4 regions of the Glutamicibacter sp. ZJUTW genome follow, and region 2 is predicted to be linked to each of the others. Evidence: riboswitches for the same ligand, from Rfam matches in the RefSeq annotation. Region 2 holds a riboswitch; each other region holds the start of a gene.
The links. A riboswitch is a leader RNA that binds a small molecule or an ion and turns the genes downstream of it on or off. The one in region 2 is predicted to bind thiamine pyrophosphate.
Positions count from the first base shown of each region.

Region 1 (3,487 bases), 160 kb from region 2:
TCCGATTGGTGCGCCGGCTGGCATGATGGCCGCAACACCGGCGTCCTGGAGGCGCTGGGCAAGGGCAGGATCATCGTTGGTGTAGGCGAAGACCTGGAATCCGTCGGCGACCAGCTGTTCGGTGGCAGCGTGCAGCTCCAGCGGATCAGGCAGCAACGTGTGCTCGTCCGCAATCACTTCGAGCTTGATCCAGTTCGTTTCCAGCGCTTCGCGGGCCAGGTGCGCGGTGAGGATCGCGTCGCGGGCGGTGAAGCATCCAGCGGTATTCGGCAGCGCAATCACGTTGTTGCGCTGCAGCAAGTCATACACGTTGGACTCGCCTGCCGCCGAAAAGTGTCGGATGGCCACGGTAGTCAGTTCGGTTCCAGAGGCCTGCAATGCGCTTTCCAGGGTGGTCAGCGAACTCGCTCCCCCGGTGCCGAGGATCAAGCGCGAAGACAAGGTGCGTCCTGCAACCTGGAATGGATCGCTGTTGATGTCCAGTTCGGTGATGTTTTGCGTGTCCACGCCTAGCCTCCCTGGGCTGCGGTAACGAGTTCGATGCTGTGCCCTTCGGCCAGCGTGTAGCTGTTCCAGGCGCTGCGCGGGATGACAGCGCCATTGACCGCGGCGGCTATTCCAAGCTTGCTGCCGTCCACGGCCGCCGAGTTGCTATCCAGATCCTTGCCGATCTGCATGCTGATGAATTCGCGAAGGGTGATTCCTTCGTCCAGGTTCAGTTCCCGGGAATTGAACTTGATGCCAATGCTTTTCATGGGTGCTGCTCCGTTCGGTGGGTGGTCTGGGTTGCTGTGGCGAAGCGGTGTGGATTCACAGCCTGATGCAACGGATGGGTTTCAGGGCCGTGAATGAGATCAGCGGTGAGTGTTGCGCCCAGCGGAGCCAGCAGCACTCCGTGCCGGGAGTATCCGGTGCTAAGCACCAGGCCCGGGTCAATGCGCCCCAGCAGCGGACGGTCATCGGGAGTGGCGGGACGGGCCCGGGCAGTTGCCTCGTTCAGCGTGCAGTCGCTGATGCCGGGTATGAGCTTTCGCGCATTGTCCAGCAGCAAATGCATGGCTCCGATGTTCACTGCAGGCTGGCGGTCTTCCCGGACGCTGGCTCCGAGCACGAGGCTGCCGTCCTTTCTCGGCACGAGATACACCGGCTCCCGGTGCACGATGCCGCGGATGGTCCGGGTGATCAATGGCGGACCGGCTGGCCCCTGGATCCGGAGAATATCTCCGTATACGGGGCGCACCGGCACCCGGTCCAGGCCGTCAATGGTGCCCAGTCCGGTGGCCACGATGGTTTGATCCGCTTCGAGGATCTTGCCCGATGCGGTGCGTACCGCGTTGGTTCGGCTCCCGTCGCCCACCAGCGCCTGCGCCCGCTCCTCGATCAGGCGGCCACGCAGGTGATCAAGCAGGATTTTGACGACTGACCGTGGGTCGACTTGGTGGTCATCTTGGCATAGGACTGCGCCTGCTATATTCGCGGCCAAGGCTGGTTCGAGTTTGCGGGCTTGGCTGGGCAAGAGCTTTTCCGCTGACAGGCCGAGGGAAGCTTGCAGTTCGGCCAGCTCATGCAGGGCTTCGCGGTCAGCCGGTTCGGCCGCGACGACGAGGGTTGAGTTCTGCAGGTAGTCCGGGCGTTGCCCGGTCACGGATTCGATGCGCTCAATGAACTTTGGATAGGCGGCATTCGAGGCGGCAAGCAGCTCGTGAAGCGGGCCATGGCCCCAGACCGTTTCAGCTGCCGGGGCCAGCATTCCGGCTGCCGCGTAGCTTGCACCTTGGCCTGGTGCTGGATCGATGAGGGTGGCAGTATGTCCCCGTGATTCCAGTTCGAACGCAACTGACAGGCCGATGATTCCGGCGCCAACAATATTCACATGCACGAGAGCACGCATCCTTCCTACGGCGGCATGACCCGCATCAGGTGTAGCGGTCGGCTCGGTGCCCTCTCAGCCTGGTCGATTCAGGCTCCCGCGGAGTACTGCGATTATAGGCATGATCCAGCTCATAAAGTCGAACTGGAGCAACCGCAGCTCCGTCATCTTCTGTGATGTACTAGTTGACATGGCATCTCATGACTTCCCCCGCGTGCTTCCCCAGGGATCTGCGTTGTCCAACACGATCATTTCGTTGGAGCAGGAGCTCTTGGAAACCAGCCAGCGCCATAGCCGAGGGCAATTGGAACGGTACTTGCATCCGCAGTTCTCCGAAGTGGGTGCCAGCGGCCGTGTCTACGATCGCGAGTCGATCATTGCCCAGCTGGCCCAGGAGCCGGAACGGGATTCCGGATCTCGGGAAGTCGGCAGCCCCGTGGCAATCCAGGTTGCCGATCAAGCGGTGCTTCTGCGCTGGAGGTTGCTATCGGGATCCGCCAGCGAGCGCAGTTCGCTGTGGATCCATGAGCAGGATCGCTGGCAGCTGTTCTTCCATCAGGGCACGCCCGCTGCGCGGCAGCTTTCTTTTGCAGAACCGAACAAGGCCGCATTAGTCGACGACGATTTCTCGGTTCGCAGGCTGCGCCAATCGGATGCCGAAGCTGTTTTCGAAGCCTTTTCCTCCAATGCCGATATGGATCGCCAAGGAGATGCCGACACTCCGGAAAAGGCCGCATCGTACGTGCGTGCCCTGATGGAGGCCGGCGAACGGCAGCAGGCTTTGGCCGTCGCCTATCGAGACCGGCTGGTCGGTTTGGTCTGCGGTACTGTCGATCCAGCCAATCAGAACGCATGGGTTTGGTATTGGATGAACCAGGACTACCGCGGGAGGTCTCTGGCCACTCGCGCAGTGGCTACTTTGGTGAACCACCTGTTTGGCGAGCTCGGTTTGTACCGTTTGGAACTAGGTCTTCGGGCGAACAATCCTGGATCGAAGCGTGTTGCCGAATGCAACGGGTTCCTGCGAGAGGGTGTCGAGCGCGGTAAGTTCCTGGTTGCTGGAGAACGCGTTGACGTGTACGCCTACGCGCGGTTGCGGACTGATCAGGTCCCCGACGTAGTGCCGTTGCCGTGGAGCACGCAGCCGTAGCTTGGCGGGCAACAAAAAGTCGCGGAATCCGGTTTCGGGTTCCGCGACTTTTTATCTGTCCCTCAGGTTTAGTGATATTGGCTAGATGCCTGGAGTTGATGCCGGCGGCGTCGAATCCGGGCCGTCGGTGGCCTGATTGGCCTCGATCTTTTTCAGCGTGCGAGCCGCAGCATCGCGACCACCAAGTCCAAAGGCCAGCGCCGCGGCCAAAGCCGCGCCAATGACGATTGCACCGAAGGCCATATTGATGATCGAATCAGCGATACCCATGTACTTCAAGCCCATTGCCACGAACAACGCGATTGCCGTGTAGCGGATGATCTTTGAAGCGGTGGTGTCGCCCAAGAAACGGCCGATGACGTTGGCGATGACGAAACCTGCGGCGATAATTGCTGCGCCGAAGAGAATCTTGCCGCCCAAGGCCAGGATTTCATTGAGGATGTTGGTGATCGCCGGGAAGTTCAGCA
Region 1 is NZ_CP043624.1:2,335,912-2,339,398, forward strand. Features, by position in the region: gene F0M17_RS10955 (thiazole synthase) at 1-507, opposite strand, end outside; gene thiS (sulfur carrier protein ThiS) at 510-755, opposite strand; gene thiO (glycine oxidase ThiO) at 752-1,879, opposite strand; TPP riboswitch at 1,877-1,981, opposite strand; gene F0M17_RS10970 (GNAT family N-acetyltransferase) at 2,061-3,020, shown strand; gene F0M17_RS10975 (mechanosensitive ion channel) at 3,102-3,487, opposite strand, start outside.
Region 1: it holds a riboswitch for thiamine pyrophosphate, as region 2 does, so the genes downstream of both, thiO (glycine oxidase ThiO) here and thiC (phosphomethylpyrimidine synthase ThiC) in region 2, are expected to answer to the same signal.

Region 2 (3,487 bases):
TTTCCAGCGCTTCATGATGGAATACCAGTTTGCGGTGGACGAAGTACTGACCAAGGTCTCGATCTTGCGCGAAGAGTTCTTGTACTTGCACAAATACAATCCAATCGAACATGTCAGTTCCCGGGTGAAAACTCCGGAGAGCATCATGCGCAAGGTTGCCCGCCGGAATATCGCACCGTCTCTTACTGCCATACGCGAGAACCTCAGCGATATTGCGGGTGTGCGCATCACCTGCAGTTTCGTCAAGGACATCTATAAGGTCCTGAACACCTTGACCGCTCAAAATGACCTGAAGGTCATCCAGATCAAGGATTACATCAAGAACCCGAAGCCTAGCGGCTATAAAAGTGTTCATGCGATTGTGCAAATTCCGGTCTTCTTGTCCGACGGCCCTGTCGACGTTGTAGTGGAGTTGCAGATCCGCACCATCGCCCAGGACTTCTGGGCAAGCCTGGAACATAAGATTTTCTACAAGTACGAGGGCGAGGTTCCAGAGCATCTGGTACAGGAGCTCGCCGATGCGGCAGCTGTTGCAACGAAACTCGATATGCAAATGCAACGGTTGCATACCGAAGTACACGGCCATGATGCCAATGACCAAGCAGGCCACGAGGCGACTTTCGATACGAAGGCCTTCCAAGGACTGCTGTCGCTGGCACAGCAAGCCAGCACCAGAGGCCCCGAAAAGTGTGCCGACAACTAAGCCTTAATGGCTTTAGCGCTCAAGGTCCGCTGAAGACCGTTTCGAACCCGGAAACCAAAAAAGATCCTCAGCCGAAGCTGAGGATCTTTGATTTGGTAGCGGCGCCGGGACTCGATCCCGGGACCTCACGATTATGAGTCGTGCGCTCTAACCAGCTGAGCTACGCCGCCACAAGTGAGAAACAATCCAGTAGAAGCCAAGAAAGCTTCTCACTCAGAGCCCCCTGCCGGAATCGATCCGGCGACCTCGTTCTTACCAAGAACGCGCTCTACCACTGAGCTAAGGGGGCAACGAGTAAATACTCTACACGCATTTCCCGGCAAAGAAAAATCGGCAAACCGATCTGGAAAGCGCACGGGGATTTCCATAAAACTGCTAGTCAAAACGGTTTTAGCCAGACCTTGAAGGCAATCAGGGACGAAGGCTGGGACAAAAAGTGTTCTGGTGACGATGCTCACTGGGTTGCCCCTCGCGGTCAATCGCCGCTTCGCTCAGGCTTACAGGATAGAGTTCCGCGCCGAATTCCCTTGAGGTAGCCGGCAAATCCTCCAACACAAATACTCCAGAAGAGAACACTCCCCCTGCCCCCGAACTCCAGGGCCACGGGTCGTCCGGAAGGGTGCGCGACATCCGGCTGGGTGCGCGACATCCGGTGGGTGAACTCTCCACCACGTGCGGCAACCGGAATTCAGTGGCATGAAGGCAAGCTATTGCGGGCACAGAATCCCCCTAGGTTCACCGACCTCCATTTCCGCCTTGATTAGGAACATTGTGATGTCAGCAACAAATCCCCGGCAGATTTTGCAAACCTCGAAAACCTGTGTAAAGTATTTACCTGTTGCCCCCTTAGCTCAGTGGTAGAGCGCGTTCTTGGTAAGAACGAGGTCGCCGGATCGATTCCGGCAGGGGGCTCGAAATGAGAGAAGCAATCTGGTTCCAGATTGCTTCTCTTTTCGTTTATCTACCGCTCTCAGTGCCCCATCGCGCGGCCATCGCTTCAGCCTGCGCCCGCGCTGCTTCGCCAGTTATCTGCCACGCCCTTTTTCCCAGATTCCGGATTCGCGCCGCAAGAGACTGATCGCTTCCAGAAACTATCTCCTGCCGCCGGGGCCAGTGCCCGCATCCTGACTTGATGTCACTGTTCTGACCACTGGATTTGCGTTTCCTCCTCCCAAGCGTGCTAAGTTGTTCGCGACCACACGGGTGCCCTGGCAAGGGCTGAGATCGGGCTATCGCCGTCCGCGACCGTTGAACCTGTCCGGGTAATGCCGGCGAAGGAAGTGAGTTTCCAAGTGGAACAATTTGAACAGCACCCTGCCCACACCCTTGCCTACCGCGAATCTGCGGGAATTTCTGTTCCCGTCACGCAGATCCATCTGGCAGACTCCCCCAATGGAAAGCCCAACGAGCCGCTGTCGGTGTATCGCACCAGCGGACCGGGAAGCGAACCGACCCAGGGCTTGCCACCCTTCCGCGAGCGATGGGTCCGGGAGCGCGGGGATGTGGAAACCTATGCCGGCCGCGAGCGCAATCTGCACGACGACGGGCGCTCAGCGGTCCGCCGCGGCACGGCCAGCGCGGAATGGGCTGGACGTTCGGCCCCTCCGCTGCGGGCCGTTGGAGGAGCCCGCGTGACGCAAATGCACTATGCGCGCGCCGGGGTCATCACCCCGGAAATGCGCTATGTGGCGCTGCGCGAGGAATGCGATGTCGAGCTGGTGCGCAGCGAGCTCGCCGCCGGACGAGCCATCATCCCGGCAAACATCAACCATCCGGAATCCGAACCGATGATCATCGGCAAGGCGTTCCTGGTCAAGATCAATGCGAATATCGGCAACTCGGCGGTGACCAGCTCCATCGCTGAAGAGGTCTCCAAGCTCCAGTGGGCCGCCAAATGGGGTGCCGACACGGTGATGGACCTGTCCACCGGAGAGGACATTCACACCACCCGCGAATGGATCATCCGCAACTCCCCCGTGCCCATCGGCACCGTGCCGATCTACCAGGCGCTGGAGAAAGTCAATGGCGAAGCCAACAAGCTGACCTGGGGGATTTTCCGCGACACCGTCATCGAGCAGTGCGAGCAGGGCGTGGATTACATGACCATCCATGCCGGTGTGCTGCTGCGCTACATCCCGCTGACCGCCAACCGGGTCACTGGCATGGTCTCGCGCGGCGGCTCCATCATGGCCGGATGGTGCCTGGCGCACCACCAGGAGAATTTCCTCTACACCCACTTCGATGAGCTGTGCGAGATCTTCGCTCAGTACGACGTGGCCTTCTCGCTGGGCGACGGGCTGCGCCCGGGCTCCATCGCGGATGCGAACGACGCAGCGCAATTCGCCGAGCTGGATACCCTGGCCGAGCTGACCAAGCGCGCCTGGCAGTACGATGTGCAGGTGATGGTCGAGGGCCCGGGGCATATCCCCTTCCATCTGGTGCGCGAGAATGTGGAGCGCCAGCAGGAATTGTGCGACGGGGCCCCGTTCTACACCCTGGGCCCGCTGGTTACCGATATTGCGCCGGGCTACGACCACATCACCAGCGCCATCGGCGCCACGGAGATTGCCCGCTACGGTACCGCGATGCTCTGCTATGTCACCCCCAAGGAGCATCTGGGGCTGCCCAACCGGGATGACGTGAAGACCGGGGTGATCACCTACAAGATCGCGGCGCACGCGGCAGATCTGGCCAAGGGGCATCCGGGTGCCACGGCACGGGATGATGCGCTGAGCAAGGCTCGCTTCGAATTCCGCTGGAATGACCAGTTCGCGTTGTCCCTCG
Region 2 is NZ_CP043624.1:2,493,206-2,496,692, forward strand. Features, by position in the region: gene F0M17_RS11785 (GTP pyrophosphokinase family protein) at 1-703, shown strand, start outside; tRNA gene F0M17_RS11790 (tRNA-Met) at 797-873, opposite strand; tRNA gene F0M17_RS11795 (tRNA-Thr) at 921-992, opposite strand; tRNA gene F0M17_RS11800 (tRNA-Thr) at 1,544-1,615, shown strand; TPP riboswitch at 1,893-2,000, shown strand; gene thiC (phosphomethylpyrimidine synthase ThiC) at 1,996-3,487, shown strand, end outside.

Region 3 (3,487 bases), 1.2 Mb from region 2:
CTCTGCATTGCAGATGGCGCGGACCACTGCCATGCCCGCTCCGCCGCCGGCACGGATGGCTGCCGCGTCCTCGTGGGTAATGGCGCCGATTGCCACGCAGGGCAGCGAGGCCAACGTCGTGGCACGCGCAAAGCCGTCGAGGCCCAGGGGAGTGGGATGGTCCTTCTTCGTCGGGGTGGCGCGGACGGCCCCCACACCGAGATAGTCGATGACCGCGGCGTCCTTGTTCGCCTGGGACAGTTGCTCATCGCTGGAAGCGCTCAGTCCGATGACGCCTTCGCCGATGATCTGCCGGGCCAACTGCACCGGCACATCCTTCTGCCCGATATGGATGCCGTTCACGGCTGCACCGGCAGCCCGCGCCGCGAGGTAGACGTCGATGCGGTCATTGATCAGCAACTGGGCCTTGCCCTCGGTGAGCTTGGCGGCCGCGCAGGCCAGCTCGAAGAATTCCCGGGCGGTTTCATCCTTGGCGCGCAGCTGGATCCACTGGATTCCTCCGGCGACGGCGCTTTCGATCACTTCCAGGGTGCTGCGCGGGGTGCAGCTGGCAGTATTGGCTACTAGGTAGGCTCCGTAATCATGCATGGTTCAGTTCCTCGTGCTTCAAAGTCTTAAGTTCTTCTGGATCGGTTGCGGACAGCGCATCAATGAATGCGACGGCGAAGCTGCCCGGACCTGTGCTGTTCTCCAGGGCCTTTTCGGCGGCCAGCCCGTAGAAGCCGTGGGCCGCGATGGCGGCCTCGAACGGGTCATTGTGGACCGCAATCATGCCGGCGCAGAACGCGCCCAACGCGCAGCCGCCGCCGGTGATCCGCGTCAAGCCGATGCCGTTGGTGTGCACCAGGACTGTCCGCGCGGCATCGATGATGGCATCGGACTGGCCGGAAATGGCCACCACGCAGTCATGCTGCTGGGCCAGCTCGCGTCCAGCCGCCAAGGCGGCAGAGACGTCATCCAAGGCATCGACACCGCGTGAAACCGATTGCCGTCCGGCCAGGGCCAGGATTTCCGAGGCGTTGCCGCGAATCAGGGCCGGGCGTTGCCTGGCAATGCGCCGCGCGAAATCCGTGCGCACCGGCAGGGCGCCGACCGCTACCGGATCAAGGATCCACGGGGTGCCTGCTGCGCTCGCCGATTGCACGGCTTCTTCCATGGCGGCCAGCTGCTCGGTGCTTGGAGTTCCCAGATTCACCAAGACGGCGGAAGCCGCCTTTGCGAAGGGGCCGGCCTCTCCGGGCAGATCCGTCATGGCCGGGGACGCGCCGGATGCCAGCAGGACATTGGCGGTGAAATTTGCTACGACGGTGTTGGTCAGGCAGAAAACCAAAGGTGATTGTTGCCGGTATTCTTGGGCAACTGCATGCAAAGCCATGCGACATCCCTCCGCTAGCGTGAACTAGATCAGGTTCAACGGGTCTCATCTCAGTCGGTTGTTCCGACACCCCGTGTCACTGCCATAGAGCGTACGCACAAGCGGTTCCGAGGACAAGTTACTTACGCTCGCGCCGCGCCACCAAGGCCTTGAGCGTGGCCGCATCGACCTGCTGGGCGGCTGCCAGCGCCCAGAGGTGATCCACCGCGGCCAGCAGGTCTTCGCTGGCATCCACCGGCCGAAGCCGTTCGTTGACCACTGTGCCGGCCCGCCGCCGGGAGGTGATCAGACCTTCGGCTTCCAGTTCCTTGTAGGCGCGCGCTACCGTTCCGGCAGCAACGCCGAGGTCGGTGGCCAGTGCGCGCACGGTGGGCAGCTTGCTGCCTGCGGGCAATTCTCCCAGGGTGATCAGCGAGGCGATCTGCAAGCGGATCTGCTCGTAGGGTGCAGTGGCCGCCGCGAGGTCGACACTGATTTGTGTGCTCATGATGCTGCTGTCGGCTGCTGTGCACGCACCATCGCGGTACCAGGACGCTCCAGGAAAATCACCGCTGGGACAACGAAGACCAGAAGTGCAAACAGCCCCAGGCCCGCCGGGAATCCGTAGCCAATCAGCAGCATGGCAAGCACAGCGCTGGTGGCAACGCGCATCGAACGCAGCTCCAGAACCCGGCGATACCAGATTTCCTCGGCTGGCGAGACTGCCCAGGGAATAATTGCCCGGCGGGAGAACCAGGTGAAGCCCATATGCGCCGCCGCAAGCAGCAGCAACAGCCCGATGACTAGTCCCCGGTTCGGAGGAGCGAACCCCCAAAGCGTCTCCAGCGGTGGATCCAATAGCAGGTAAGCGCAGATGGCAACCAGCAAGCCAGCGGCGATGTAGGACCACAAGGGCAGGGGTGCATGATGCTTTGGTGCTGCACTCGCCTGCCGAGCCACCCTGCTGGCGTAGCCCAGATACAGCGTATTGAGCACGATGTAGAGCAATGCCGCACCGGCAAAGAGCACCAGGATCCACGTAGTTCGTTCATTGGTCGGCATCCGGAATTCCTCATCCACGGGCAGGAATGACCAGCCGATGGCAACGGCGAGCAATGCAAGGGTAGCCGTGGTGTATTGCAATGCGAAGAGCTGATCTCGCAAGCGCGAGAAGGCGGTCCGTTCCCTGGTGGTGGAGTGAGCCGAGAATGTGGTGCGCGGACCCCAGAAGAACAGCGTAAGAGCCACCGCAAGGGCGCCATAGTTCAATAACTCGTACGGTCCACCGGTTGAATAGCCTTGCGAGTAATTGGCCACCGATACGCAAAATGCCAGCAGCACGATACCGGTATTGCGCAGCAACCGGTTGAGCCATACCGTGCGCAAGGCCTGGTTGTCTTCGGCGGTGATGCCGGCCAAGGGGCGCCGGTTCAGGATCACTGCTGCAATCACCCCGGCGGCCACGACGATACCTGCCAGAGCCACGATGAAGACCGGGAGCATTTGGTTTCCGGGCAGCAGGCCATCGGTTGGGCCCGCAGAGGTGTAGGAGTAGCTGCCATCAGAATCGAACATAGTGGTTTCCGACTCTGGGATGCCAACGCTCCCTTCGACGCGGGAAGCAGGCCACAGCAATCCCACCGCGGTCAGCAGCAACAGCGCGACGAAAATCCCCAGGGACTTCGGGAACGGCGTCGCCAGGGTGCGCGCCTCCAGTGAGGCGGTGCGCACCGGCTGGAGTTCCTTGGGCCAGGTGAACAAGCCAATGAGGTAAACGAGAAGAATCCAGATTCCCGGCGAGAGAGCTGCAGCGAAAACCGAACTCGAATCGGTCCCGTTCATGGGAATGCGCCACGTCTGAGGCAGATCCCACGAAGTCGAAGCGAAGAATGCGATCAATGCGCACCAGAATGAGTGCGACTGGGCGCGGACGATAGCCGGTGCCTCACGCCGATGCGCCACGGAGCGCAACCACAGGTATATGACTGCGCCAACGAAAGCGATGGATATGGCGCTCGCCGGGATCTGGCTCATGGCCATTAATGTATCAACTATTTGATACATATTGAATCCCTTCGCGAATTAATCAGTGAATATCCGCCTCGTTGCCGTACGCTCAAAACATGGGTCTGT
Region 3 is NZ_CP043624.1:48,829-52,315, forward strand. Features, by position in the region: gene thiE (thiamine phosphate synthase) at 1-588, opposite strand, end outside; gene thiM (hydroxyethylthiazole kinase) at 581-1,375, opposite strand; TPP riboswitch at 1,365-1,459, opposite strand; gene F0M17_RS00255 (GntR family transcriptional regulator) at 1,494-1,862, opposite strand; gene F0M17_RS00260 (hypothetical protein) at 1,859-3,418, opposite strand; gene F0M17_RS00265 (aldehyde dehydrogenase family protein) at 3,478-3,487, shown strand, end outside.
Region 3: it holds a riboswitch for thiamine pyrophosphate, as region 2 does, so the genes downstream of both, thiM (hydroxyethylthiazole kinase) here and thiC (phosphomethylpyrimidine synthase ThiC) in region 2, are expected to answer to the same signal.

Region 4 (3,487 bases), 160 kb from region 2:
GGCTTTCCAAGCAAACGGGGAATTGCCCAGGCCGTCGGCCAGTTGCGCGGTGGCCGTCAGCTCACCGCTGGCCGGGGCCAGCAAACCGCCCAAGGCCAGGGCCAGCGTCGATTTGCCGGCGCCGTTCTCGCCGAGAATCACCGTGGCGGTGCCCGCCTGCACTTCCATATCCACCGCCTGGGTATGCGGCGCGGTAGCCGTGCGGGCGCAGACCAGCTGCCGCGCTTCCAGCAGCATAGCTCCGGCAAGGTTCTCGGCCGGTGCCACCTGCGGAACATATCCGGGAACCCATAGCCCGGCGGCAGCCAGCTCCTGGCGCACGGGTTCTTCGGTGTACAGCTGACGCGGATCCAGGTCGTGCGCGACTCCCCCGCCCGGTTCCAGCACGATAACCCGGTCCATATGCTCTGCCCAGGCTTCGAGCCGATGCTCGACCACAACCAGCGTGGCACCGGATAGCTTCGCGGCGTTCAGCACCGCATCGCGCAACGGCCCGATGCTCTGCGGGTCCACGTTGGCGGTCGGTTCATCGAGCAGCATGAGGCCGGGTTCCATGGCCAGGATGCCAGCCAGGGCCAAGCGCTGCTTCTGCCCGCCGGAGAGCTGCTGGGTGCGGTGGTCGAAGGACAGCGCGCCCAATCCGACCGCGTCCAGCATTTCGGGGATCCGCTGGCGGATCACGCCCGGATCCATCCCGAGGTTCTCCGCTCCGAAGGCCACATCATCGGCGACCCTGCTTTGCACGACCTGGGTTTCCGGGTCCTGCTGCATCAAGCCCACCGGGTGGCTCCGGCTGAATGCATCGTTGCCATCAATCAGCAGCTGGCCGGCAAGCTGCTGATCCTCATCGGCTTCCAGCAGCCCGGCCATTGCATGCAGCAACGTCGACTTGCCGGCACCGGATGGACCGAGCAGCAGCACCTTTTCACCGGCGTGGATCTGCAGATCCAGCCCCGAGATGGCAGGTTCCTGCCGCTCCGAGTGCTGCCAGCCGAAACCAGTTGCGGTGATTGACGCCCCGCGCTGGGTCAGAGAGGCGGCATCGGAATTGGCAACTGAACTCATTTTGCGGTTTCCAGGTGTGCACGCCGGCTCGCCAGTGCGCTCAGGGCACCGGTCTTCGCCAGTCCGCGCGTGGCCAGCCAGGACAGCAGCCCGGCGATGACCAGACCGGAAACACCGGTGGCGATCACGTGGAAGATCTTCATCCCGGCGGTGTACTCGACGTAGTAGGCCAGGATGTATGCCTCGGTAATGCCGGCGAACAGGCCGGAGAACAGGCCTGCCAGAAGTGCCACGCCCAGGTTCCACTTGCGGTAGCGGAATGCCGCGAAGACCAGCTCCGCGCCCAGGCCTTGGACCAGGCCGGAGATCAGCACGGTCAACCCATAGTGCGAGCCGAGCAGCGCTTCAACCACGGCGGCCAGCAGCTCGCAGTAGAGCGCGGCGCCAGGCTTGCGGATAATCAATGCGCCGAGCACCGCGGGGAACAGCCACATGCCGGTGAGCAGCGCGGTGGCTGGAGGGAAAGCCGCGAAGGCCAGCGAAAACAGGCCGTAGCCGGCACTCCATGCCCAGAAAATGACTCCTGAAGCCACGGCGATCACCGATGCCACGACGATATCGACGACACGCCAGCCGGTACGATGCTTCGAAATTGTTTCGTTCATTGTTGGTCCTCCTGTGGAAAGGAGGGGGGATGCACGGAATGAGGGCATGCTGCGCCTATCCGCATCCGAGATGCTCGACTTCCTTCGCCGGTACTAGCCGGGGCAGGTTCGAGGGTCTGCGATCCATCGCACTCTCAGCGTCCTGCGACTTCGTAGAAGTCTGACGCTCCCCTGTCGGAATAATTACTGCTCCCCCACCATACCGCAGGTATGCTGGGCAGAGGAACGATGTGTCACGAGCTTGATCGCGAGGAAAAAATGGATAAAGTGCAGAAACTTGTCACTACCGGCATCACCGTTGGCGCGGGCATGCTCGGTGGCAAGCTGGTTGATTTCATTTGGTTGAAGGCAACCGGCAGCAAAGCGCCACGCAAGGGCACCGAGGAAGCGGCTGAAGCGTCCTTCCGCCGCGCATTGGGCTTCGCGATCGTCTCGGCCCTGGTGGCAGCGATCATGCAGACCGTGGCCGACCGCAGCGCCAACAAGGTTGTTGCCAAGTTCACCAAATAGGCTTCGGCGGCAAGCCGAGAGCGGGAGCAGTTCAGCTGAACTGCTCCCGCTCTTTTCGCATTACTTGTCCTCTGGCGCTTCGGCCTTGGACATCGGTGTTGCTCCGGTGGGCGGTGCGCCGTTGACCCTGTTGACCACAAGGCTGAGCTCATCGGAGAACAGGGTTTCCTTGGCCGCGTGCTTGGTGCGGTAGCCGGAACGGCCGATCATGTGGGCGGAAACCGGCGCTGTCAGCAGCTGCATGCCCCAAGCCAACGCGAGGACCGGGATCACCGCCCAGCTGCGCAGGTAGATGGCCAACCCGGCGAAGATCAGCAGGAAGCCGAGCACCTGCGGCTTGGTGGCCGCGTGCATGCGGGTGAGCATGTCCGGGAAGGTGAGCAAGCCGATGCCTGCGATCAAGGACATCAGGCAGCCGAGGATCAGCAGGATGGCGACGAGGATATCGAGGAAGAGTTCCATTAGGCATTCCTCTGATCCGAGACGAAGCGTGAGACGGTCACCGAGCCGATGAAGCCGAGCATGCACGCGGCAACCACGAACAGCAGGTAGTCGGTGTGCTTGTGCAGCACCATCTCCAGGCACAGGGCGGCGGAGATGATCAGCAGCATCACGTCCAGGGCAAGCACCCGGTCAAGGATTGATGGCCCCTTGGCAACCCGGATCAGGCAGGCGATGGCACCCAGCCCGAGCATGATGCCGCAGATCCAGATGACGATATCCAGCATGTTTACCCCTTCCTCGCAGCGAAGTCCGGTCCGCATTCGCTCTTGATCGCCTCGTACTCGTCACGGCTGCCGATGGCCATGATCAGCCGGCGTTCGATGTCCCGGATAGCTGCCCGTGCCGTCTCCACATCCTCCGGCGACTGGATGTCGATGTAGTGCAGGTACAGGGTCGACGAGCTGCGGTCCACGTCGATCACGAAGGATCCCGGGATCAGCGTGAGCACGTGGCCCACGGTCATCACGATCAGGTCCGAGCCGGTGCGCAGCGGGACGGCGATGATCGCGCTGCGGGTGTTCTTCCCGCGGACCATTGCCAGCCAGGCCACGTGGACGCTGGCCGCGACAACCTGCCCGAGGAACCAGATGAACAGTTTCACGCAGTACCAGAGGTTGATCCGGCCCGAAAGGACCACCGGCGGCAGCGGGAACAGGTTCACGATCACCAGCGCAATGACCGCCCCGAAGATCATGTTCGCCAGCGAGAAGTCCTGCCAGAGGGCGCCCCAGACGAAGAGCAGCAGCAGCAGGAGCGGCCACTCCTGCTTGAGTGTCGCACGGTGGCGCACGCCGGAGGTATCC
Region 4 is NZ_CP043624.1:2,649,882-2,653,368, forward strand. Features, by position in the region: gene F0M17_RS12500 (ATP-binding cassette domain-containing protein) at 1-1,065, opposite strand, end outside; gene F0M17_RS12505 (ECF transporter S component) at 1,062-1,670, opposite strand; TPP riboswitch at 1,733-1,853, opposite strand; gene F0M17_RS12510 (DUF4235 domain-containing protein) at 1,929-2,180, shown strand; gene mnhG (monovalent cation/H(+) antiporter subunit G) at 2,241-2,642, opposite strand; gene F0M17_RS12520 (monovalent cation/H+ antiporter complex subunit F) at 2,642-2,908, opposite strand; gene F0M17_RS12525 (Na+/H+ antiporter subunit E) at 2,911-3,487, opposite strand, start outside.
Region 4: it holds a riboswitch for thiamine pyrophosphate, as region 2 does, so the genes downstream of both, F0M17_RS12505 (ECF transporter S component) here and thiC (phosphomethylpyrimidine synthase ThiC) in region 2, are expected to answer to the same signal.